Linked DNA regions of [Eubacterium] eligens ATCC 27750. The protein of the gene in region 2 binds, or shares a complex with, the protein of the main gene of each other region. Links are inferred from orthologs where the notes say so. Each region holds a gene or a part of one and is shown on either strand. Other genes may lie near its edges. The genes, in order: EUBELI_RS07500 and uvrB.

Evidence for each region.
Region 1: the proteins of uvrB (region 2) and EUBELI_RS07500 are in contact, whole or in part, in a crystal structure (PDB 7EGT), measured with the Thermus thermophilus proteins. The link is inferred for [Eubacterium] eligens ATCC 27750 from one-to-one orthologs. Residues at the interface, in WP_096411307.1 of Thermus thermophilus: Glu23, Leu25, Arg26, Asp27, Gly28, Glu29, Arg30, Phe31, Arg55, Glu326, Asp327, Phe328, Glu379, Ser382, Gln383, His398, Gly400, Arg401; in WP_096412145.1 of Thermus thermophilus: His654, Arg656, Phe657, Gln666, Asp668, Glu669, Lys680, Arg681, Leu682, Ser683, Lys685, Tyr686, Ala687.

What each region holds. Positions count from the first base shown.
Region 1 is NC_012778.1:1,599,479-1,611,341, reverse strand. Bases 467-3,599 are described here. They hold EUBELI_RS07500 (ATP-dependent helicase), read left to right. Parts: upstream 467-865; coding sequence 866-3,334; downstream 3,335-3,599. Other genes in these bases: EUBELI_RS07495 (hypothetical protein), read left to right, coding at 3,401-3,599; EUBELI_RS07505 (SPFH domain-containing protein), read left to right, coding at 467-718. Outside these bases: more of EUBELI_RS07505, read left to right, coding at 1-466; more of EUBELI_RS07495, read left to right, coding at 3,600-3,673; EUBELI_RS07490 (FUSC family protein), read left to right, coding at 3,865-4,926; 23S rRNA (uracil(1939)-C(5))-methyltransferase RlmD, read left to right, coding at 5,058-6,449; EUBELI_RS07480 (DUF4238 domain-containing protein), read left to right, coding at 6,730-7,809; EUBELI_RS07475 (hypothetical protein), read left to right, coding at 7,840-8,901; EUBELI_RS07470 (hypothetical protein), read left to right, coding at 8,958-9,176; EUBELI_RS07465 (zinc ribbon domain-containing protein), read right to left, coding at 9,304-9,945; EUBELI_RS07460 (hypothetical protein), read right to left, coding at 10,143-10,460; EUBELI_RS07455 (hypothetical protein), read left to right, coding at 11,136-11,498; EUBELI_RS07450 (hypothetical protein), read left to right, coding at 11,832-11,863. UniProt on the Escherichia coli protein: A helicase with DNA-dependent ATPase activity. Unwinds DNA duplexes with 3'-5' polarity. Translocates on single-stranded DNA with 3'-5' polarity. Initiates unwinding more efficiently from a nicked substrate than double-stranded DNA.
Region 2 is NC_012778.1:1,866,310-1,877,952, reverse strand. Bases 5,756-8,668 are described here. They hold uvrB (excinuclease ABC subunit UvrB), read left to right. Parts: upstream 5,756-6,168; coding sequence 6,169-8,169; downstream 8,170-8,668. Other genes in these bases: uvrA (excinuclease ABC subunit UvrA), read left to right, coding at 8,162-8,668; EUBELI_RS08700 (S41 family peptidase), read left to right, coding at 5,756-6,060. Outside these bases: EUBELI_RS08725 (ABC transporter ATP-binding protein), read left to right, coding at 1-603; EUBELI_RS08720 (PucR family transcriptional regulator), read left to right, coding at 739-1,830; cell division ATP-binding protein FtsE, read left to right, coding at 1,853-2,539; permease-like cell division protein FtsX, read left to right, coding at 2,529-3,437; EUBELI_RS08705 (murein hydrolase activator EnvC family protein), read left to right, coding at 3,530-4,741; more of EUBELI_RS08700, read left to right, coding at 4,768-5,755; more of uvrA, read left to right, coding at 8,669-11,032; EUBELI_RS13960 (HAD-IA family hydrolase), read left to right, coding at 11,118-11,643. UniProt on the Escherichia coli protein: The UvrABC repair system catalyzes the recognition and processing of DNA lesions. A damage recognition complex composed of 2 UvrA and 2 UvrB subunits scans DNA for abnormalities.

The DNA.
Region 1 (11,863 bases), 260 kb from region 2 along the record:
GTTTGGCTTCAACAGTGGAGTAAGAGCTGAAGTTTTATTCGTTAATACTAAGGAATTCACAGAGAAGTGGGGAACTAAGAATCCTATTCTTATTCCAACACAGGCACTTCCAGGTGGCATGCCAATAAGAGCTTTCGGTAACTTCTCGTTTTCAGTATCTGATTACATTACGCTTATAGACAAGGTAGCAGGTGTAAAGCAGATGTACACTGTTGCAGATGTTAAGGAAAGAATATCAGCAGTTCTTGACCAGCTTCTTATGAAGTGGATTTCTAAAGAAGGCAAGGATATGTTTAATCTTCAGGCTAATGCTTATGATATCTCAGCGGGTATTAAGACAGACCTTGATATGGAGATGAGCAAGTTAGGAATCACAATAACAAGCTTTACTATCTCAAGCTTCTCTTATCCGGAAGAAGTACAGAAGATGACTAATAAGGCAGCTTCTCAGGCAATGGTTGGAGATATGAACAGATATACACAGATGGCTATGGCTGATAGTATCGGCAATTCAAGAGGCGGTTCGAATATTGCCAGTGATATGATGCAGCTCCAGATGGGAATGCAGGTTGGACAGCAGATGATGAATAACATGAATACTGCAATGAATAATAATGCAAATGTGTCAGGTGGCACAGCACCTAAGTTCTGTCCTAACTGTGGAACACCAACTAATGGCGCTAAGTTCTGTTCTAACTGTGGAACAAAGCTTGCATAATCTGACAATTAGTAATATGTGAATTTAATAAATAACAATCAGGGATGTTGTCATATTGGCTTGGCAACATCCCGTTGTTTTTGTATAATGTGGTAGTTGGCAGAAATAAGGTGGATATAGATTTCACATTTGCATGAAGGTGGATATATGAGATTAGAAGATTTGAATGACAGCCAGAAAAGGGCAGTTAAATATACAGATGGTGCGCTGCTTATTATTGCCGGAGCAGGCTCTGGAAAGACACGCGTGCTTACGAACAGAATTGCATATTTAATAGAAGAATGCGGAGTAGACCCATATAATATTATGGCAATTACATTTACTAATAAAGCTGCAAGAGAGATGAAAGAACGAGTTGAGACTACTGTGGCACAGGGTGCAGGGGCTGTATGGGTAAGTACATTCCACTCAACATGCGTGAGAATTTTAAGAAGATACATAGACAGAATTGGATACGATAATAACTTTACGATATATGATACGGACGACCAGAAGTCTGTAATCAAGGATATATGTAAGAAGATGAATATAGATACGAAGATGCTTAAAGAGCGTGCAATTATGAGTAAGATTTCATCTGCTAAAGATGAGTTAAAGACTCCTGATGAGTTCGAGCTTGAGGCAGGTAACGACTATAATCTTAGAAGAATTGCGGGCGTATACAGAGAATATCAGAAGACGCTTAAGCTTAACAATGCACTTGATTTTGATGACCTGATATTCAAGACGGTTGAGCTGTTTCAGAGTGATGCAGAGGTACTTGAGCATTATCAGGACAGATTCAGATATATAATGGTCGATGAGTATCAGGATACTAATACATCACAGTTTAAGCTTGTTGCAATGCTTGCAGCAAAGTATGGCAATATATGTGTGGTTGGTGATGATGACCAGTCTATATATAAGTTCCGTGGAGCAAACATTTATAATATTCTTAACTTTGAAAATGTGTTCACAGGCGCTAAGGTTATAAAGCTTGAGCAGAATTACCGTTCGACGCAGACTATTCTTAATGCTGCAAATGCGGTGATAAGTAATAATATTGGCAGAAAGAGCAAGTCACTCTGGACTGATAACGGAGAGGGCGAGAAGGTCAATTATACTCTGTATGAGAACGGGTATGATGAAGCAGAAGGCGTTGCGAGTGGTATTGCAGAGTATGTAAGGGATGGCTGGAATTATAATGATGTTGCCATTCTTTACAGAACTAATGCACAGTCAAGAGCGCTCGAAGAAAAGCTGATGATTCACAACATTCCATATAAGATATATGGCGGACAGAATTTCTATCAGCGAAAGGAAATCAAAGATATTCTTGCTTATCTTAAAACTATTGATAATGGTCTTGATGGTCAGGCGGTTAAGCGAATTATAAATGTTCCGAAGAGGGGGATTGGTAATACTACGATTGACAGATTGCAGGAATATGCAGATTTTAATGATATTACTTTCTGGGAAGCACTTGTCAATGCAAAGGATATTGACACAATAAAGAATGCGGCACTTTCCAAGTTAGAGCCATTTGTTGACCTTATTGGAAGACTGCGTGCCAAAGAAGAATTTATGTCATTAAAGGAGCTTGCTGAGGCTGTAATTGAGGATACAGGATATATTGAGAGCCTTTCACAGAATGAAACGGTGGAAGAGGTTGAGGCAAGACGCGAGAATCTGGATGAATTCATTAATAAGGTTGTAAGCTATGAGGAGAGCTGTAAAGAAGCAGGCGAAGAGCCTACACTTTCAGGACTTCTTGAAGAAGTTGCCTTAATAGCGGATATTGATAATCTTGATGAGTCAGAGCCTCATGTAATGCTTATGACGCTGCACAGTGCGAAAGGTCTGGAATTTCCAATCGTGTATATGACAGGAATGGAGGACGGACTTTTCCCAAGCTATATGACAATTGTGTCAGATGATTCAACTGAGATAGAGGAAGAGAGAAGACTGTGCTATGTTGGAATAACAAGAGCAGAGAAAATACTTAATCTTACAAGTGCCAAGTCGCGTATGGTGCGTGGTGAAACACAGATGAATAAGGTTTCAAGATTTATTAATGAAATTCCTAAGGATTATATGCACATAGAAAACAATTCCAGTGGGTATGCTAAAGGCAGGATTGCATATGGCGGGACATCAGATGAGCCGGATACAACAGGCATTAACATGCGCGCAACAGCCAGATCAATTCTTAGCAGCTACGGAAGTGGCACACCAGGCGGAAGGGCAGCAGGAACATATAGTTCAAGAAAGGTTAAGATAAATGGCAGTTCTAATCCGGGATTTGGAAAAGACCCTATGGAATTATTTGACCTTAAGAAACCAGAAAAGAGAAAGACACCGGCAGATTCTGTAAGAAGTGCTTATGCAGGAGTGCCTACACGAAGCGGCTTGTCTTCAAGAAATGTAATAGGTGCTGCAAGAGGTGCAGATATAAGTGCAAAATCTTCAGGTGGACTTGGCTACAGTGTCGGTGATATGGTGAGCCATGTGAAATTCGGCGAAGGAAAGGTACTTGCTATAGAGGATTCAGCAAGAGACTATATGGTAACAGTTGAATTTGCAGAGTACGGACAGAAGAAAATGCTGGCAGGATTTGCCAGACTTAAAAAACTATAATGACAAATGTTTAACGCTATGCTATAATACATTTATTAAATCCGTGGTATGAAAGGAGATATTGTTATGAGTAAAGAAAAATTAGATGAGCTTATCGCAGCTACTAAATTAGGAGAACTTATTAGCAAGAAGGAAGATGAAGATAAGAAATGCTGCAAGAAGTGCAGCACAATTATCATAGCTGTTCTTGCTATCGTTGGTGCAGTTGCAGCAGTTGCTGGTATCGCTTATGCTGTATACAGATATTTTACACCAGATTATTTAGATGACTTCGATGATGAAGATTTCGAAGACGAAGATTTTGACGATGATTTCGAGGATGAAGACATCGAGAAGTAATGTAATAAGTGCGATATGATTGAAAGCCACAGCCGGCTTGATATGTCCATTAGGATATGTCAGTGGTTGTGGTTTTTTTTATTGCATAATATTTAATTATTTCTTAATTGACATAGGGGTGTAATCAGTGTTATATTACTCAACCCTGTTATTAAGCAAAATTTAAGGGGAGGAAAGGAAATCGGGAATTTATGACATTTTATCAGGAGTTACAGTTAAGCTCGGCTGGTTCAAAACAGCTTATCAAGAACACACAGGATTCTAAAGAGAAAAGAAGACATATTCTTATATATAATTTTAAGGTGTATCTTGTTATGATATTCTGCGTCGCAGTAGTTACAGTATTCAGTAAGCTGCTGGGGAATAATAACAGCGTTGTCGGAGTGACAGTGCTTCTTGCGGTGCTGGTATTAAGACAGGCGGATTTTGGAATTAAGACATCACATGGTTTAGTTTCGATAATGGGAATATATGCAATATTGATAGCAGGACCGAGGGTTTCTAATATGGTACCGCCAGTTGCTGCATTTGTAATAAATGTTGTGTGTATTATGCTTCTTATGATAATGGGATGTCACAATGTAATTATGTATAATCATTCAACATTCGTTCTTGGGTATCTTTTGCTGCAGGGATATGATGTCACAGGCCATGAATATATAATGAGAGTTGTGGGACTGCTTGCCGGGATGTTAGTATGCATGATTATTTTCTATAAGAATCAGAGGAACAGACCATATAGAAGAACATTCTGGGACTTGTTTAAGGAATTTAATATTAATTCAGCAAGGACAAGATGGTACATTAAGCTTACATTTATCGTATCAAGCGCTATGCTGATTGTTTCCCTGATGGGACTGCCTAGGGCAATGTGGATTGGAATTGCGTGCATGTCAGTGTGTCTGCCGTTTTCTAAAGATGTTGATAAGAGAATTGGAAACAGGGCATTGTTTAATGTTGTTGGATGTGCGATTTTTGCAGTGATGTATATAGTACTGCCAGAATCAATGTATCCGTATATAGGCATGATAGGTGGTATCGGAGTCGGATATTCCGCTGGTTATGCATGGCAGACAGCTTTTAATACATTTGGCGCATTATCAATTGCGGCGGGACTTTTTGGAATGCCTTATGCAGTTGCATTACGTATAGGACTGAATGCTGCCGGTGCTGCTTATACATGGCTGTGTGACAAGGTACTTGAAAGAATACATTCTGCAGTGCAGGCAAAGAATGCCAGCGTGGTGGAGTAAATGTGACTACTATACTTTAGCACATTTTTCTGATAAAATTATATAAGGTATGCCGTTATGTGAATAAGTGCTGCCAGAAACTATTAATATGTTAATAACAGGCACAATTCATGTGCGGAATGGAGTATAGATTGAAAAAAGGAAGCGTATACGAAGGTAAAGTTGAAAAGGTTGATTTCCCTAACAAGGCGACAGTGTGGGTGACAGATGAGGACGGACAGAAGGAAAAGGCAATCGTCAAGAACGCAATTCCTGGACAGACTGTCAGATTCTGCGTGAATAAGAAAAGAAAGGGACATTGCGAAGGCAGACTTATGGAAGTTGTTGAGAAGAGTCCGCTTGAAACCAACCCGGCATGTCCACATTTTGGCAAATGCGGTGGCTGCACTTACCAGACAGTAGCTTACGAGGAACAGTTAAAGATTAAGAGCACACAGGTGGAAAAGCTTCTTAGAGAAGTTGTTTCGGGTGAGCTTCCATTTGAGGGGATAATCGGAAGTCCGGTTACAGAAGAATACCGTAATAAGATGGAATTTTCATTTGGCGATGAGTACAAGGACGGACCTCTTGCACTCGGACTTCACAAACGAAACAGCATGTATGATATTGTTCCAGTTACAGAATGTAAGATTATTGATGAGGATTACAGAAAGATTCTCACATGCGTTCAGGATTATGCAATAGAGAAGGAGCTTCCTTTCCAGCACAAGTTAAGCCACGAGGGATATCTGCGTCATCTTCTTGTAAGAAAGTCAGTAAAGACAGGACAGATTCTTGTTGATATTGTTACAACAACTCAGATTGAGCATGATTTCACAGAGCTTGTAAACCGCCTGACATCAATTGAATATAAGGGCACTCTTACAGGTGTTCTCCATACATTTAACGACAGCCTTGCAGATGCAGTAATTAACGAGAAAACTGAGCTTCTGTATGGTCATGATTATATTGAGGAGGAACTTCTTGGACTGCGTTTCAAGATAACTCCGTTCTCATTCTTCCAGACTAATTCTCTTGGAGCGGAAGTGCTTTACTCTAAGGCGAGGGAGTATGTGCTTTCTGGCGGATTTGGAGATGTGGCTGACAGCAAACCGGTTATATATGACCTGTATACAGGTACTGGTACGATCGCACAGATGTTATCTCCGGTTGCCAGCAAGGTTATCGGTGTTGAGATTGTTGCGGAAGCTGTTGAGGCTGCTAAGAAGAATGCAGCCCAGAACGGTCTTACTAATTGTGAGTTCATTGCAGATGATGTCTTAAAGGCGCTTGATAATATTGAGATTAAGCCTGATTTCATCGTACTTGACCCACCTCGTGACGGAATTCACCCTAAGGCGCTTGAGAAGATTATTGACTACGGTGTTGACAGAATGGTGTACATATCATGTAAGCCTACTTCGCTTGCAAGAGACCTTGTTACTCTGCAGGAGAGAGGGTATAAGGTGGAGAAGTGCTGTTGCGTGGATATGTTTCCTAATACGGGGCATGTTGAGTCGGTATGTTTGCTGTCAAGGAAATAAAATCAAGTGCTGAAAAGTGGCGTATTTCCGGGCTTTTTCGGAAGTTGGGATATAAAGCCTAACCTCTGAAAAAGCTCGGTTTTCTTATATGGAAACATATCTACTTTTTAGCCTGACTGGAGAAAAAGTGGATGGCCGGAAAATTGCGGTAGGGTTTAGGCTGTGGATTAGATGTCGTGTGTTGTGGCAGTGATATGGATAACAAGGCTGACGCAGTTCCGGCCACTCGATACTAAGGGATAGACTTGCAGTGGAATAGATAACAGGAGGTGGAACTCATATGCCAACGAAAAATCAACATTTTGTCCCAAGAATATATTTGAAGGCTTGGGAGACTAAAGTTGAGACAAGTAAAGAGCCGAATAAGAAATTTGACGGAGTTTATTATTACACGAATGGTATGGATAATGGAGAAGGTAGCACTAGGGAAGCAATTCTCTGGGAGCCTCATTTATATACGATTAGTTTCAGACAGTTTTATTTAGCAAGAAAGTGCCCAAAGGTTTACAATTATTTTGTTGATGAAATTTACAATTCAATGAGAAGTAATTCCTCAAAGCCTGTTTACGGGAAACTAGGATATAGTATTATCAAGACAAAAAAGAGCATTTACAAGCATTTGTTTGATATCGATAAATGGGATTTTTATTATGATGATGGAACAACAGCAAGAAAGAAAGCACTATTGAATCGTTTTGATGATATGAGATGCTATCTATTAGAAGATTCATTCAGTAATATTTTTGAATCGAAGTGGGAAAGCATCCTACATACATTTATTAACGAAGTTCACAAGATAGCGCCAAACCCTGAAGCCGGGGGTGTAAGAACAATTTCTGAAGTCGCTGCAAAAGATATAATGGAGTTCTTTTTTATGATGCTGTGTAGAAGTCCTCGGTTTGATGCAACAGGTGTATATACAAGGATGAGTAAACTGTTAAAAAGTACGTTCGGAGGAAGTGATGAAATTGATGAAATGATGGATGCTGTATGGTTTACAGAGTTATATAGAATGTTCTATAAAGAGAAAGGTGGCTTCTATCATACTGCTTTAGCAAAAGCGGTAGAGAATTGCCAGATTATATTATTTGAAGCGTATTCAGATGCAGGGAAGTTTATAACTTCAGATAATCCTTCATTTCAACATATATCTTATGTGGAAGCTCATAATATGAATGGTTATTATTTTCCAATTAGCCCAAAACATATGCTTTTAATAGCGAGAGGAAGTGACGAAATCAATAATGTAGATTATCGTATGGCAGATAGAGAGCTGGTCAAGAAGTTTAATCGCATAATTGCCTTACATAGTAATAAACTTATTGTATCTTCAGATAGCAAACGAGCAGATTTCTTGTAATGTAGATTGTAAAAGCAGGAGTGAATTAGCGTGTTGAACGATAAAATGAAAAAAGTATTTAAGACAATAAAACAAGTTATCACGGGCACGCTTCCTGATAAGTATATATTTTTTTTGCTTGAAGATAGAATTGACCTCGATGATTTAGTAATGCAAATATTGTTTGAATGTTGTAAATTTGCCTATGATTCGACGGCAAAGAAGAGTTCACTGAGAGCTCATATGACATCTCCAGAATTAGATGATGAGAGAATGTTACATCAACGGACGGTTCAAAAAATAAATGATTACCGTATGCAAGAATATCTAACACGGAAAGAACAAATTGGAATTGAACTGGATGGTCTGCTTTCACCGAATATGAAAGATATTAAAGAAAAAATAGAAGGTTATCAGTTTAATGATTTTCAATACTGGGAGATAAATAATGTTCATGATATGAGGCTTGTTTCTGCAATTACAGACAATAGAATATTGAGTAAAAATTTTACAAAACAAATCTTCATCGAATATGCTAATGAATATGATGATGTTATTCGTACCATGAAAGAAAAATCTGAGGAAGGACCAGAAGGTATGGTTTTTGGTTCTTTAGCCTTATATACACTTGCATGGAAGTATGCTTTTGATTTTTACTATAACGTTGCAGTTGAGATGGATAGGACAGGTCAAAAATATATTGAAGATGTAGAACGAAAATGTTCTTTGTTCTGCGGATCGGTAGGCTTGATATCTGAACTACCGCCTCAATATACGGGAGGTATAATTCATACAGACAGTCGTATGATTCTTATCCGAGAAAAGTTTGTATCATCATTTCTGGACTTATCAGAAACGGATGAAGCTCGATACAGAGAAGCACTAGTGACAGTATCATCAATGTTGATGCGTATGACTTATCAAGGAACTAATATCAGGAAATGGTTTGTTGAGAATACGACCGTTGAGGATTGGGCTTTGGTAATGGAAGAGTATGATGTTTTTCAGATATTTGTATCGGATAAGAGCTGGACAAACAAAAGAATTAGATATGTTAAAGAAATATACACAGCGTTAAGACAGGCAAATAAAAATCCTGATTTTCGTTCTTAATGAAATTAATGAAAAAGCTCTAGAATAACCTTATCAAAGATAAGGAGGTCATTCAAATGACAGAAGAAAAGAAGAACAGTATGACGGAAGCGCAGACAGACAAGATCATTCAGAAAGTTCAAGGTGCAGAAGAGAAAATCGATACAGCGAAAGTTGCATTGGTTACTGAGAACAGCAAAATGGTAAGTGATGATGTCATAATAGAAATCGTCCATGCCTTTAAGGATATTATCATTGAGTTTATTCACAGGAAATATCAGATGCTTTCTAAGTAAAAAAAAGCTTCACTACCGGAGTAAAAAATCCAGTGGTGGGGCTATTTTAATAATGCTTGATTTTCTGACTACTCGTAATGAAATGAATTTTGTCAGCCATATAGAGGGTTTCATGCGTCTATGGGACTTATGCATCAACATCGATACTAACACCGGATTTCAGTTCGACGGTGATATGGTCATCCCAGATGGTGATCTGCTTGATCCAGCGTTGCACCAATGCTTCATCGAATTCTGTAAGGAGGGCGGTCTGCTGCGAAATGTAATCCTGCAGGTCGTTAATTCTTTTTATTTGTTCATCTCTTGCAGCAGTATCGACGGTTGTTTTCTGGCGAAGTTCTCGGAGCCTGAAGATCTCATCCGCTATTTCATCGTAGTCCTCTTTGCTGTTGGCTTTCTGAATCAGTTCTTGTTGCAGCGCCATCAGCTTTTCGTCAATGCTGTCAATGGCTGTTGCCTGTGATGTCCGGATAACTGCGGCAATGTTAAGCTGGAGCTGCGCCTGATAATTGCTTTTGTCACCAAGCATTTGATTGATGGCTTTGACAACGGCATATTGAAGAACCAGCTCATTGATGGTTCGAGCGTGGCATTCCAAACCTGTGGACTCCAGCCTACTGATGCAACGCCAGACAATGGACTTGACGCCACGGTTGTTCCAGTGAAGCTTTCGGAACATTTCACCGCATTCACCGCAGATGACGATTTGTGAGAAGCAGTGGTTGCAGCTATAGCTTCGTTTTTTGTTATTGGCACTGGTTTTTACCACTCGTCTGCGGACAAGTTCTTCTTGTACCTGCAGGTAAATGTCCTTTGGAATAATGGCTTCGTGGTCGCCTTCTACATAGTATTGAGGAACAAGCCCGTTATTTTTAACTCTGGTCTTGTTAAGAAAGTCGGTGGTGTAGGTCTTTTGAAGCAGGGCATGTGCTGTATAGAATAGTTCAGATCCACTGCTATCTGTTCCTAAGTGATGAAGCAGAGATAGCGTTTTTCCAGTAGCATTTGGTATTCTACGTTGGGAACAGTATGGATAACACCCATGATTTCTTTCTTTAAATCTACAAGCTTTTCGATGTCTTTCTTCAGGCCATCTTCCAAATCAATGATTTTCAAAATGGCATCTTCCATTCTGGAGCCACCATGGTTGGGGTTTCTCGGTATATCTGAAATAGTAGAAGTGCATTTGGTAGCAAGATCATTTAAGGATGCAATCTGTTGAGTCTTTGAGGTGATGTGTTCATCAAGATAGCGAGCCTGTAATAAATATTCTTTTGCGTTCATGCTTTACCTCCGAGTTGTTTTATTTCCCTCGGATTTGCACGGATTGTCGTGTTTTGTCAAAGACTGTCATAGGTTTGCTTTTACCGCATCGATAAGGGCGTTTTGTGTCAGCTCCTTCTTGGAGAGAGCCTTCAAGATACGCTCATCAATGGTTCCTTTTGTGATGATATGCTCTATCACCACGGTTCTGGAGGCTTGTCCCTGTCTCCAAAGGCGGGCGTTGGTCTGCTGATATAATTCCAGTGACCATGTCAGCCCAAACCAGATAAGGGTGGAACCGCCAGCCTGTAGATTGAGTTCATGACCGGCGGATGCAGGGTGGATGACTGCGACCGGGATTTTTCCGGCATTCCAGTCGGTGATGTCCTTGCTGGACTATATTTCTCTCACATCAAAACGCTCTTTGATTCGTGAGAGGTCGTGTTTGAACCAGTAGGCTACAAGGACAGGTTTGCCATTGGAGGATTCAATGATATCCTCCAGAGCATCCAGCTTTCTGTCATGAAACTCGATGATTTCACCGGTATCGGAATAAATGGCACCGTTGAAATCAAAAAATTGGTTATGTATTAGATCAGACAGCATATAAATTAAATCGTATTGTTTTAGATAATGAAGAAATAATAACGAAGATGGAATATAAGGAATTTCAAAATTTCAATGAAGAGAAAAAAATTGACAGAAGAAAATGCGAAGCTAAGTAAACAGGTGGAAGCATATAAAAATAAGGTTAGTGTTAATGCAGAACAGCAAAAGGCTGGAGAAGCAATGGCACAGGTAAGGAGATATATAAATGATGATACTAAAACATTTTATATAAAAATTCCTACAAGTGTAATGCAGTGCTGGAAAGATGTAATAAAAACAAGCTTGTATGATAAAAAAGTATTATGTGAAGTGGCATTAATTAATTATATGAACAAATATATAAATGAAAAAGATATGTATATGGGTATAATAGAGCACATAAAGAATGATTTTGATAAAGAAATGGTTACATATTTGATGATTATTTCAAAACAACTAATAGAACAATGAAAGGAATTTTGCAAAGGAATAAATATTTTTACTACAGCACAATTAACAAGATGTGCATTAATTGAATATGTAAGCGTATTAGGTAGTGAAATTTAAATTCACGCCTAAATATTTTTACTAAGAAAAAATGAAATTAGTAGATACAGAGATGCGTCTGTTTTTTTAGTTGGGAAAATATTCCATAATCTTGGTGAAGATGCTATCCATCGAAGTAGCATTTAATATAAGATATCGGATTTTATAAAAAATTAATTATTAATCTGCTTTGTATCGTTGCATGTAAAAAATATTGTGGCTATAATTAATGTAATAGATGATAAGGAGGAAATAGTAATGGATTATGCATTTGAAGATGAAAAAAGAAC
Region 2 (11,643 bases):
CAGATGCGTGTTGAGATTTCTAAGCTTCACCAGAGATTACAGACAACTATTATTTATGTAACACATGACCAGACAGAGGCTATGACACTTGGTACAAGAATTGTAGTTCTTAAGGATGGTATTATTCAGCAGGTAGATACACCTCAGAACCTTTATAACACACCTAACAACATCTTCGTTGCTGGATTCATCGGATCACCTCAGATGAACCTTATTGATGCAGAAGTTGTTGCTAATGGTTCACAGGTTGACCTTAGACTTTCTGATACAGTTACAATTACACTTCCAGCTGATAAGAGCAAGAAGCTTATTGATGGTAACTATGTAGGAAAGACTGTTGTAGTTGGTATTCGTCCGGAAGATGTTAAGGATGATGCAGAGTTTATTGCTAAGAATGCTGATTCTAAGTTCACAGCTACAGTTAAGGTTTACGAATTACTTGGTTCAGAAGTAAACCTTCACTATGAGATTGGTGATGTAACATGTACAGCAAAGGTTAATCCTCGTACAACAGCAAGACCAGGTGATGAAGTAACATTTGCTATGGATGTTGAAAGACTTCATGTATTTGATAAGGAAACAGAAATCGTTATCACACACTAATTATTAAATTAATCTTAATTATTAAGGGAAAATGCAATAAATTTGCATTTTCTCTTTTTTTTTTATTCATTTTGCTTTACAATAAGATAGAATATGTGCGAATAAAGGGAATGTGGTAGACAGAAAGGGATAACAATGATATCTAATAGAATTTTACAGACAACTGTAGATGGACTTAAGGCTATTTCACGAGTGGATTTGTGCATTGTGGATGCAGATAAGAATGTTGCAGCCAAGACTTTTGATAATGTTTCAGAATGCCTCGCGGATGCGATTAGTTTTATTGATTCGCCAGCAGAGAGTCAGGCAGTTAATGGTTTTCAGTTTTTTAAGGTTGAGGATGAAGGAAATCTTGAGTATATAATTATGGCAAGAGGCACAAGCGATGATGTATATATGGTTGGAAAGCTGGCTGCTTTCCAGATTCAGAATCTTCTGGTTGCATATAAAGAAAGATTTGATAAAGATAACTTTATCAAGAATCTTCTGCTTGATAATCTTCTTCGTGTTGATATGTACACAAGAGCAGAAAAGCTTCATATTGAAACAGATGTGAAGAGAGTTGTATATATTATTGAAACTAAGCATGAGAAGGATACAAGTGCGTTAGAGACAGTAAGAACACTTTTTGCTAATAAGACAAGAGATTTCATTACAGCAGTTGACGAGAAGAGTATAATTCTTGTTAAGGAAGTTAAAGGCAATGAGTCATATGATGAACTTGACAAGACAGCTGATGTTATAATTGATATGTTAAACACTGAGGCGATGAGTGCGGCACATGTTGCTTATGGTACAATTGTTAATGATATAAGGGAGGTTTCAAGATCTTACAAGGAAGCAAAGATGGCACTTGATGTGGGAAAGATTTTCTACAGCAATAAGAATGTTGTTGCTTACAACAGATTAGGAATAGGCCGTCTTATATATCAGCTTCCTATACCATTATGTCAGATGTTCATTAAGGAGATATTTGAAGGAAAGGCTCCTGATGATTTTGACGATGAGACTCTGTCAACAATTAATAAGTTCTTTGAGAACAGCCTTAATGTTTCAGAGACATCAAGACAGCTTTACATTCACAGAAATACACTTGTTTACAGACTGGATAAGATACAGAAGATAACCGGGCTTGACCTCAGAGTGTTTGATGATGCAATAACATTTAAGATTGCTCTTATGGTAGTTAAGTACATGAAGTATATGGAAAGTAAAGATACATTTTAGTGATTTTTGGAGGAAATGATACATGATAATCATGGAAGATGTTACGAAGACATATTCCACTGGCGTTGCTGCGCTTAATGGAATTAATCTTCACATCCAGAAAGGTGAATTCGTATTTATAGTAGGTAAGAGTGGTTCAGGTAAGTCGACTCTTATCAAACTATTACTTAAGGAATTAGATCCTACATCAGGTAAGATATATGTTAATAAGAAATATCTCAATAAGATAACAAGAAAGAAGCTTCCGTATCTTAGAAGAGATATTGGTGTAGTATTCCAGGATTTCCGTCTGTTACCAGACAGAAATGTATATGAGAATATCGCATTTGCACAGAAGGTAGTAGAAGCTCCTAACAGAAAGATTAAGTCAAGAGTACTTGCGATGCTTTCCATGGTAGGACTTCTTGACAAATATAAGGCTTTTCCTAATGAGTTATCAGGTGGTGAGCAGCAGAGAATCGCAATTGCAAGAGCGCTGGTTAACAAGCCGGCTATATTGTTGTGTGACGAGCCAACAGGTAACCTTGATCCTGCCAATTCTAATGAAATCATGAAGATTCTTAATCAGGTTAATAAGCAGGGAACAACAGTACTTGTAGTTACCCATAATATGGAGATAGTTCAGCAGATGAAGAAGAGAACTATTACTATGAGTGAAGGAAAGATTATCAGCGATCAGGAAAAGGGTGGTTATTTCTATGAAGATTAGGTCATTAGCATATCATATTAAAGATGGATTTAAGAACATCCATCGTAATAAGATGTTCTCACTGGCATCAATAGCAACAATTACAGCATGTATATTCCTTTTTGGAGTGTTCTATTCTATAGTGGTTAATTTCCAGTATATGATTAAGAAGGCTGAGACAGAGGTCTGTGTAACAGTTTTCTTTGACGAAGATCTCAGTGAGACAGATATTAAGAAGCTTGGAGATGAAATCAGTAAAAGAGAAGAAGTATCAAGAGTTCAGTATGTGTCTGCAGATGATGCATGGGAAAGCTTTAAGAGTGAGTATTTCGCTGCATATCCTGAACTTGCAGAAGGATTCAAGGATGATAATCCTTTAGCTAATTCTTCTTCTTATGAAATATATCTTAAGGATGCAAGTAATCAGGGTACACTGGTTAAGTACCTAGAGAATAAGGATGGAATAAGACAGGTTAACCGTTCAGAGGTTACAGCAAGCGGACTTGCCAGTGCAGCAAGACTTGTAAGTTATGTTGCAGTTGCAGTAATTGTTGTTCTTCTTGCGGTATCTATATTCCTTATTACTAATACAATTGTAATTGGTATTACAGTACGAAAAGATGAGATATCAATCATGAAATATATAGGAGCTACGGATGCATTTGTTAATGCGCCATTCTTCGTAGAAGGTATCGTTATAGGACTTATAGGTGCTATTATTCCGGTAGCAATATTGAGGTATATTTATGGTGGAGTTGTTAATTTTGTTCTTGGAAAATTCTCTGTTTTACAGAATATATTAGCATTTATGCCAGCATCAGAAGTATTTGAGGTACTTATTCCGGTAGCAGTTATTCTTGGAATTGGTATTGGTCTTATAGGAAGTTTCTTCGCTGTAAGAAAGCATGCCGATGTATAGTTTCGGATAGTTTTTGGGGGCTTTTGCAAACGGATGCAGAAGTCCCTGTTTGTTTTTAGAAAACATTTTAATTATGGTAAAGGAGTGGCTGTATGGAGAAAGCACTGTTTTGTAACAATTTAATAAAGAAAATAACAGCGGCACTCATGATTGTAATGCTGCTTATACCGTATTGTTTTGCACAGGTTACATTTGGAGATAATAAATCGGATCTGAAGAATGCCCAGAACCAGCAGAATGATATACAGAATAAAAAGAAAGAAACAGAAGACAAGATTGCTCAGCTTAAGGCACAGAGTTCAGACCTTACATCTCTTATTCAGGGACTGGATGCCCAGATGGGAGAATTGTCAGCGTCATTAGATGATATTAATACCCAGATTGCAACATTAGAGGCTGAGATTGAGGAGACACAGGCACAGCTTGAGCAGGCTGAGGCTGATAAGGAAAGCCAGTATGAGGCTATGAAGCTTCGAATCCAGTTTATGTATGAGCATAATGATTATACATATGTTGAAGTGCTTTTATCATCACAGAGTATGGCGGATATGCTTAATAAATTTGAGTATATTAATAAGATATCAGAGTATGACAGACAGATGCTTGAGGAATATCAGTCAACGATTAATCTTATATCATCTTCTAAAGTAAAGCTTGAAGAAGATAAAGAGACTCTGACTGCCAGTCAGGAGGCACTTCAGGCACAGGTTGATGCACTTGAGGTTGTCCAGAATGAGAAGAATGCCCAGCTTAATGCTTTGAGTAAGAATACGGCTGATCAGGTGGCTTATAAGAAACAGCTCGAAGCTGACGAGAAGAAGCTCGATGCAGAGATTGCTTCTATAACAGCCAAGATTAAGGCAGAGGAAGCAAGCGGAGTTACTCCGTCTAACAGATATGATGGCGGAACTTTCAAATGGCCAACAACAAGTACAAGAATAACTTCTCCATACGGAGATACATCTGACAGAACTTCACCGCATAAAGGTGTGGATATTGGAGCGGTCAGGGCAGGAGTTTCAGGTGATCCTGTATATGCAGCTTATGACGGTAAAGTTGTTATTGCACACAGACAGAGCGAGGGTTACTCAACAGCGGGTAATTATGTGATGATTTATCATGGTAATGGACTGTATACGAGATACCTGCATCTTGATAGTTTAAATGTAACAGTAGGAGCCCAGGTGACGAAAGGACAGAAGCTTGGTGTTATGGGTAATACGGGTAATTCATTTGGCGCACATCTGCATTTTGATGTAAGGCTCAATGATTCATATGTTAATCCTATGCCATATTTTAAATAAATAATTCAACTTAATAGGAGGACTCAATGGAATATGATAATAACAGACCTTTTTCTTCGGAAGGGGCCGCACAGGAACGAAAGAGAAAACATGCTTTAGGCAAAGGCGTTATTATTGGTGTTGTGGCAACACTGCTGGTTGTGATACTGGCGTTGTCATGCGTATTCATGGGACTTATAAGAAGTGGTAATCTTCATATTGGAATTGACGGACGTATATATGTCCAGGATGTTGGAACAAGTGATAATGAAGGAATCGGAACTAAGGTTGAAGGTAAGCTGAATGCTTTGGATTCGCTGCTTGGAGATGGATTCTACTTTGATGATGTAGATGATGAAAAGGCTGCAGACAACATTTTTAAGGCATATCTTGCTGCATATGGTGATAAATATACTGTTTATTATACGCCTGAAGAATATAAGTCAATGATGGAGTCAACATCAGGTTCTTTCTATGGAATTGGTGCTGTATGCCAGAAGGCTGACGACGGTTCAATACTTATATCAGAGGCATATGAGGATGCACCGGCATATAAGGCTGGTATCAGAAATGGAGATAAGGTAACAGAGGTTAATGGTGAGGATATTACAGGAATGGACCTTTCTGTAGCAGTTGCCCTTATTAAGGGCGAGAAGGGTACAGATGTTAACCTTACTGTTATGAGAAATGGCGAGAAGCTGAGTTTCACAGTTACAAGAGACAAGATTGATATTAAGACTGTTTCATCAGAGGTGCTTGAGAATAATATAGGTTATATTTATATTTCGCAGTTTGATGATGTTACAACAGAGCAGTTTAAATCGGCTGTTGATGACCTTCAGAAGCAGGGAATTACAGGACTTGTAATTGATATAAGAAATAATCCTGGCGGAGTTCTTAAGACTGTGGCTGATATGCTAGATTATATTCTTCCGAACGGACTTATCGTGTATACAGAGACTAAGTCTGGTAAGAGACAGGAATATTCAGGTTCTGATAATCATGAGCTTAATATTCCGATGGCAGTTTTGGTAAATGGCAATAGTGCAAGTGCATCTGAGATATTTGCCGGTGCAATGCAGGATTATGATAAGGCACAGATAATCGGAACACAGACATTTGGTAAGGGTATTGTGCAGACAATCCGTCCGCTTACTGATGGAAGTGCAGTTAAGTATACAATTGCCAAATATTTTACTCCTAAGGGACAGGATATTCACGGCAAGGGAGTGACACCAGACAGTATTGTGGAGCTTCCGGATGATGCGACTGAAGATGTGCAGTTGAAGGCAGCAGTAGAGTATCTCAATGGGAAAATGAGTGTCAGCGCGGCAGAATAAAGATTATAGAAGTATGGAATAAAGTACAGGACAAATCGAATGTTTGTTCTGTACTTTTTGGCTGTTATATTGTATAATGAGAAAAATGTTGGAAAACAAGGAGGGATTATGGACAGATTTGTATTACATTCGGATTTTAAGCCTATGGGCGACCAGCCGCAGGCTATTGAAGCACTTACAAAGGGCTTTGAGGAAGGCAATCAGTTTGAGACTCTAGTTGGTGTAACTGGTTCTGGTAAAACATTTACAATGGCGAACATTATACAGAATGTTCAGAAACCTACACTTATTATAAGCCATAATAAGACACTGGCAGCGCAGTTGTATGGGGAGATGAAGGAGTTCTTTCCAGAGAATGCGGTTGAGTACTTTGTCTCCTATTATGATTATTACCAGCCAGAGGCCTATGTACCTCAGAGTGACACTTATATTGCGAAGGATTCATCTATTAATGATGAAATTGATAAATTAAGACATTCGGCAACAGCGGCACTTTCTGAAAGAAATGATGTTATTATCGTTGCTTCGGTTTCATGTATATATGGATTAGGTGCGCCGGTTGATTATAAGAACATGGTTATTTCACTTCGTCCGGGAATGGAGAAGGACAGGGATGATTGCATAAGAAAGCTTATTGATATCCAGTATGTAAGGAACGACCAGGATTTTAAGCGAGGAACCTTCAGGGTAAGAGGCGATGTTGTTGAAGTGTATCCTTCATCATCATCAGGTGATGCCATAAGAGTTGAATTCTTTGGTGATGAAGTGGACAGAATAAGTGAGATAGATTCCCTTACAGGCGAAGTTAAAGGCGTTCTTGAACATATTGCGATATTCCCTAACTCACATTATGTTGTTGAGAAGGAGAAGATGGACGCTGCTATTGAGAACATCAAGGCAGAGCTTGCCGAGAGAGTGAAGTATTTCAAGAGTGAGGATAAGCTTTTAGAGGCACAGAGAATTGAAGAGAGAACGAATTTTGATATAGAGATGATGCAGGAGACAGGCTTTTGTTCAGGAATAGAGAATTATTCAAGACATCTGGCAGGACTTCCGGCAGGGTGTCCTCCGTATACGCTGATGGATTATTTTCCAGATGATTTTCTTATTATTGTGGATGAGTCGCATATCACTATTCCGCAGATTCGAGGCATGTATGCCGGTGACCAGTCAAGAAAGACTACGCTTGTAGATTATGGCTTCAGACTGCCATCTGCGAAGGACAACAGACCGCTTAATTTCAGCGAGTTTGAGAGCAAGATTTCACAGATGCTTTTCGTATCAGCAACACCAAGCACATACGAGGCAGAGCATGAGCTTATGAGAACTGAGCAGGTTATCAGACCTACCGGACTTCTTGACCCGGAGATAACTGTTAAGCCGATTGAAGGACAGATTGATGACCTTATATCTGAGATTAACAAGGAAACTGCCAAGAAGAACAAGGTGCTTGTTACTACACTTACCAAGAGAATGGCGGAGGACCTTACTGATTATCTTAAAGAGGCAGGAATCCGGGTTAAATATCTTCATGCAGATATTGATACGCTTGAGCGTCAGAAGATTATAAGAGATATGCGTCTTGATGGTTTTGATGTTCTTGTCGGAATCAACCTGCTGCGAGAAGGTCTGGATATTCCTGAAATCAGCCTTGTTGCAATACTTGATGCTGATAAGGAAGGCTTCTTAAGAACAGAGACATCGCTTATACAGACGATTGGCCGGGCTGCGAGAAATGCAGAGGGACATGTTATCATGTATGCAGACAAGATTACTGAATCTATGGAAAAGGCTATTTCAGAGACTGAACGAAGAAGAAAGATTCAGCAGGATTATAATGATGAGCATGGAATTACTCCACAGACAATCAAGAAGGCAGTAAGAGATCTTATAAGCATAAGCAAGGCAGCGGAGCCGGGTGACGCTTCAGGAAAGCTTAAGGTTGATTATGAATCTATGAGCATCAAAGAGCTTGAGAAAGTTAAGACGCAGGTTGAGAAGAACATGCGTAAGGCAGCAGCAGAGCTTAACTTTGAGGAGGCTGCACAGCTTCGTGACAAGATGATTGAGATTAATAAATATATTTATGAAGGAAAGAAACATGGCTGATAGTAAGTTAAAGAAAGAGATTGAAAGAGGCAGTTATAAGAACTGTATAAGGATAAAGGGCGCAAGAGAGCATAATCTTAAGGGAATAGACGTTGATATTCCAAGAGACAAGCTTGTTGTGCTTACCGGACTTTCAGGTTCGGGAAAGTCGAGTCTGGCATTTGATACAATATATGCAGAAGGTCAGAGAAGGTATATGGAATCACTGTCTTCATATGCAAGACAGTTCTTAGGACAGATGGAAAAGCCTGATGTTGACAGTATTGAAGGACTTTCACCGGCTATTTCTATAGACCAGAAGTCAACTAACAGGAATCCACGTTCTACAGTAGGAACTGTTACAGAGATATATGATTATTTCCGACTTCTCTATGCAAGAATTGGTATTCCTCACTGCCCAAAATGTGGACGCGAAATCAACAAACAGACAGTTGACCAGATGGTTGATGTTATTATGGCACTTCCTGAAAGAACTAAGATTCAGATTCTTGCACCTGTTGTCCGTGGACGAAAGGGTGAACATGTAAAGCTTTTTGAACAGGCAAAGAAGAGCGGATTTGTGCGTGTTATTGCTGATGGAAGCATGTACGAGCTTACAGACGAGATTAAGCTTGATAAGAATAAGAAGCATAATATTGAGATTGTTGTAGACAGACTTTCTGTAAGAGACGGAATCCAGAAACGACTTACAGATTCTATTGAGACAGCTCTTAAGCTTGCCGAAGGTCTTATGACAGTAGATGTTATTGATGGTGAGACACTTAATTTCAGCCAGAGCTTTTCCTGCCCAGACTGTGGTATAAGTATTGATGAGGTTGAGCCAAGAAGCTTTTCGTTCAACAATCCATTTGGCGCATGCCCGGACTGTTTCGGACTTGGTTATACAATGAAGTTTGATGCAGAGCTGCTTATACCGGATGAGAGTCTCAGCATTGATGAAGGCGCTATTGTCGGAATGGGATGGCAGTCATCTAAGGATGAGGGCAGCTTTAGCAGGGCGGTTCTTGATGCACTTGCAGAGGAATATGGATTTTCATTAAAGACACCATTCAAGGATTATCCTGATGATATTAAGGATATTATTATCAATGGTACTAAGGGACATTCTGTAAAGGTTAAATATAAAGGCCAGCGCGGAGAGGGTGTATATGATGTCGCATTTGAAGGTCTTATCAAGAATATGGAGAGAAGATACAGAGAGACATATTCTGATAATACCAAGCAGCAGTATGAGGAATTTATGAGAATAAGACCTTGTTCTGCCTGTCACGGACAGAGACTTAAGCCGTCTTCACTTGCTGTTACTATTGCAGATAAGAACATATATGAGATTACTAACATGTCTATTATAAAGCTTCAGGAATTCCTTGAGAATATGAAGCTATCAGAGAGACAGTTGTTTATTGGTGCAGAGATTCTTAAGGAAATCAAGGCGAGAATTAAGTTCCTTGTAGATGTAGGGCTTGATTATCTGGCTCTTTCGCGTGCTACAGGAACTCTGTCAGGCGGTGAAGCGCAGAGAATCAGGCTTGCTACACAGATTGGTTCAGGTCTTGTAGGAGTTGCTTATATTCTTGATGAGCCAAGTATCGGCCTTCACCAGAGGGATAATGACAAGCTGCTGGGAACTCTGACACATTTGCGCGATCTTGGTAACTCAGTTATTGTCGTTGAACATGATGAGGATACTATGTTTGCAGCCGATTATATTGTGGATATCGGACCAGGCGCAGGAAGAAATGGTGGAGAAGTTGTCGCAACAGGAACTGCTGCGGACATTATGGCGTGCAAGGACTCACTTACAGGCGCATATCTGTCAGGAAGAATCAAGATACCTGTACCGGCAGAGCGTAGAAAGCCTGCTGGCTGGATTAAGGTAAGAGGCGCAAGGGAGAATAATCTTAAGAATATTGATGTAGATATTCCGCTTGGAGTTGTCACATGCGTAACAGGTGTGTCAGGCTCAGGCAAGAGTTCACTTGTTAATGAGATTCTTTACAAGCACCTTGCAAAGTCGCTTAACAGGGCGAGATGTATTGCAGGCGACCATGATGGAATTGACGGAATAGAGCAGCTTGATAAGGTCATTAATATTGACCAGTCACCAATTGGACGAACACCAAGGTCTAATCCGGCAACCTATACAGGTGTATTTGACATGATAAGAGACCTGTTTGCAACGACTAAGGACGCGAAGGAACGAGGATATACGAAGGGTAGATTCAGCTTTAATGTTAAAGGTGGAAGATGTGAGGCATGCTCCGGTGACGGTATTATCAAGATAGAGATGCATTTCCTGCCGGATGTGTATGTTCCTTGTGAAGTCTGCGAGGGTAAGCGTTACAACAGAGAAACTCTTGAAGTTAAATACAAGGATAAGAGTATATATGATGTTCTTGACATGACTATTGAGGATGCAGTTGATTTCTTTGAAAATGTGCCAAGTATAAGAAGAAAGATTGAGACTCTCAACGAGGTTGGCTTGTCTTACGTCAAGCTTGGACAGCCATCAACTGAGCTTTCAGGTGGTGAGGCACAGAGAATCAAGCTTGCAACAGAGCTTTCAAGAAGAAGCACAGGAAAGACTATATATATTCTTGATGAGCCTACAACCGGTCTGCATTTTGCTGATGTCCACAAGCTTGTCAATATTCTTCACAGGCTTGCAGAGGGCGGCAACACTGTAGTTGTTATTGAACACAATCTTGATGTTATTAAGACAGCAGATTATATTATAGATATGGGACCGGAAGGCGGCGACCGCGGCGGAACTGTTATTGCCAAAGGAACACCAGAGGAGATTGTTAAGGTTAAGAAGTCTTATACCGGACAGTATGTTAAGAAGTATCTGGAAGAGAAGTAAGAACAGGAAATGAAGCAACTGATATCAGGGAAGAGTATGCAAGGTATGTCGGTTTAATATTTTGGGGAGTTGAATGGAGGCAGTTATGATAAAAGGGATTATCTTTGATATGGACGGAGTTATGATTGATACGGAAAATCAGTCTAATCTTGGCTGGCTGTGGGCAGCTTCCCAGAAAAATGTTGAAATGCCATTATGGCTTATCGACAGTTTTAAAGGTGCACCGGCAAAGCTTAGCCAGAGCTTTTTTGATGACTATTATAAGGGAACGCAGGATTACTGGGAAATGTGTACAATGCGGACAGACCATGTTCACCAAATCAGAGAAACAGAGGAAGTCCCAGTTAAACCGGGGCTTCATATGCTGCTTGATTATATTAAGGATAACGGGTTAAAATGTGCCGTAGCAACTTCAACACAGAAGTCCAGTGCAGAAAAGAGTCTTCACAGAATAGGGGCGTGGGATTATCTTTCTGGTGTTGTATATGGAGATGAGGTTGAGCATGGAAAGCCTGAGCCAGACATATTCTTAAGGGCAGCAGGTTTTATCGGCTGTGAACCATCAGAATGTGTAGTCATTGAGGACAGCATTAATGGCATTAAAGCAGGAT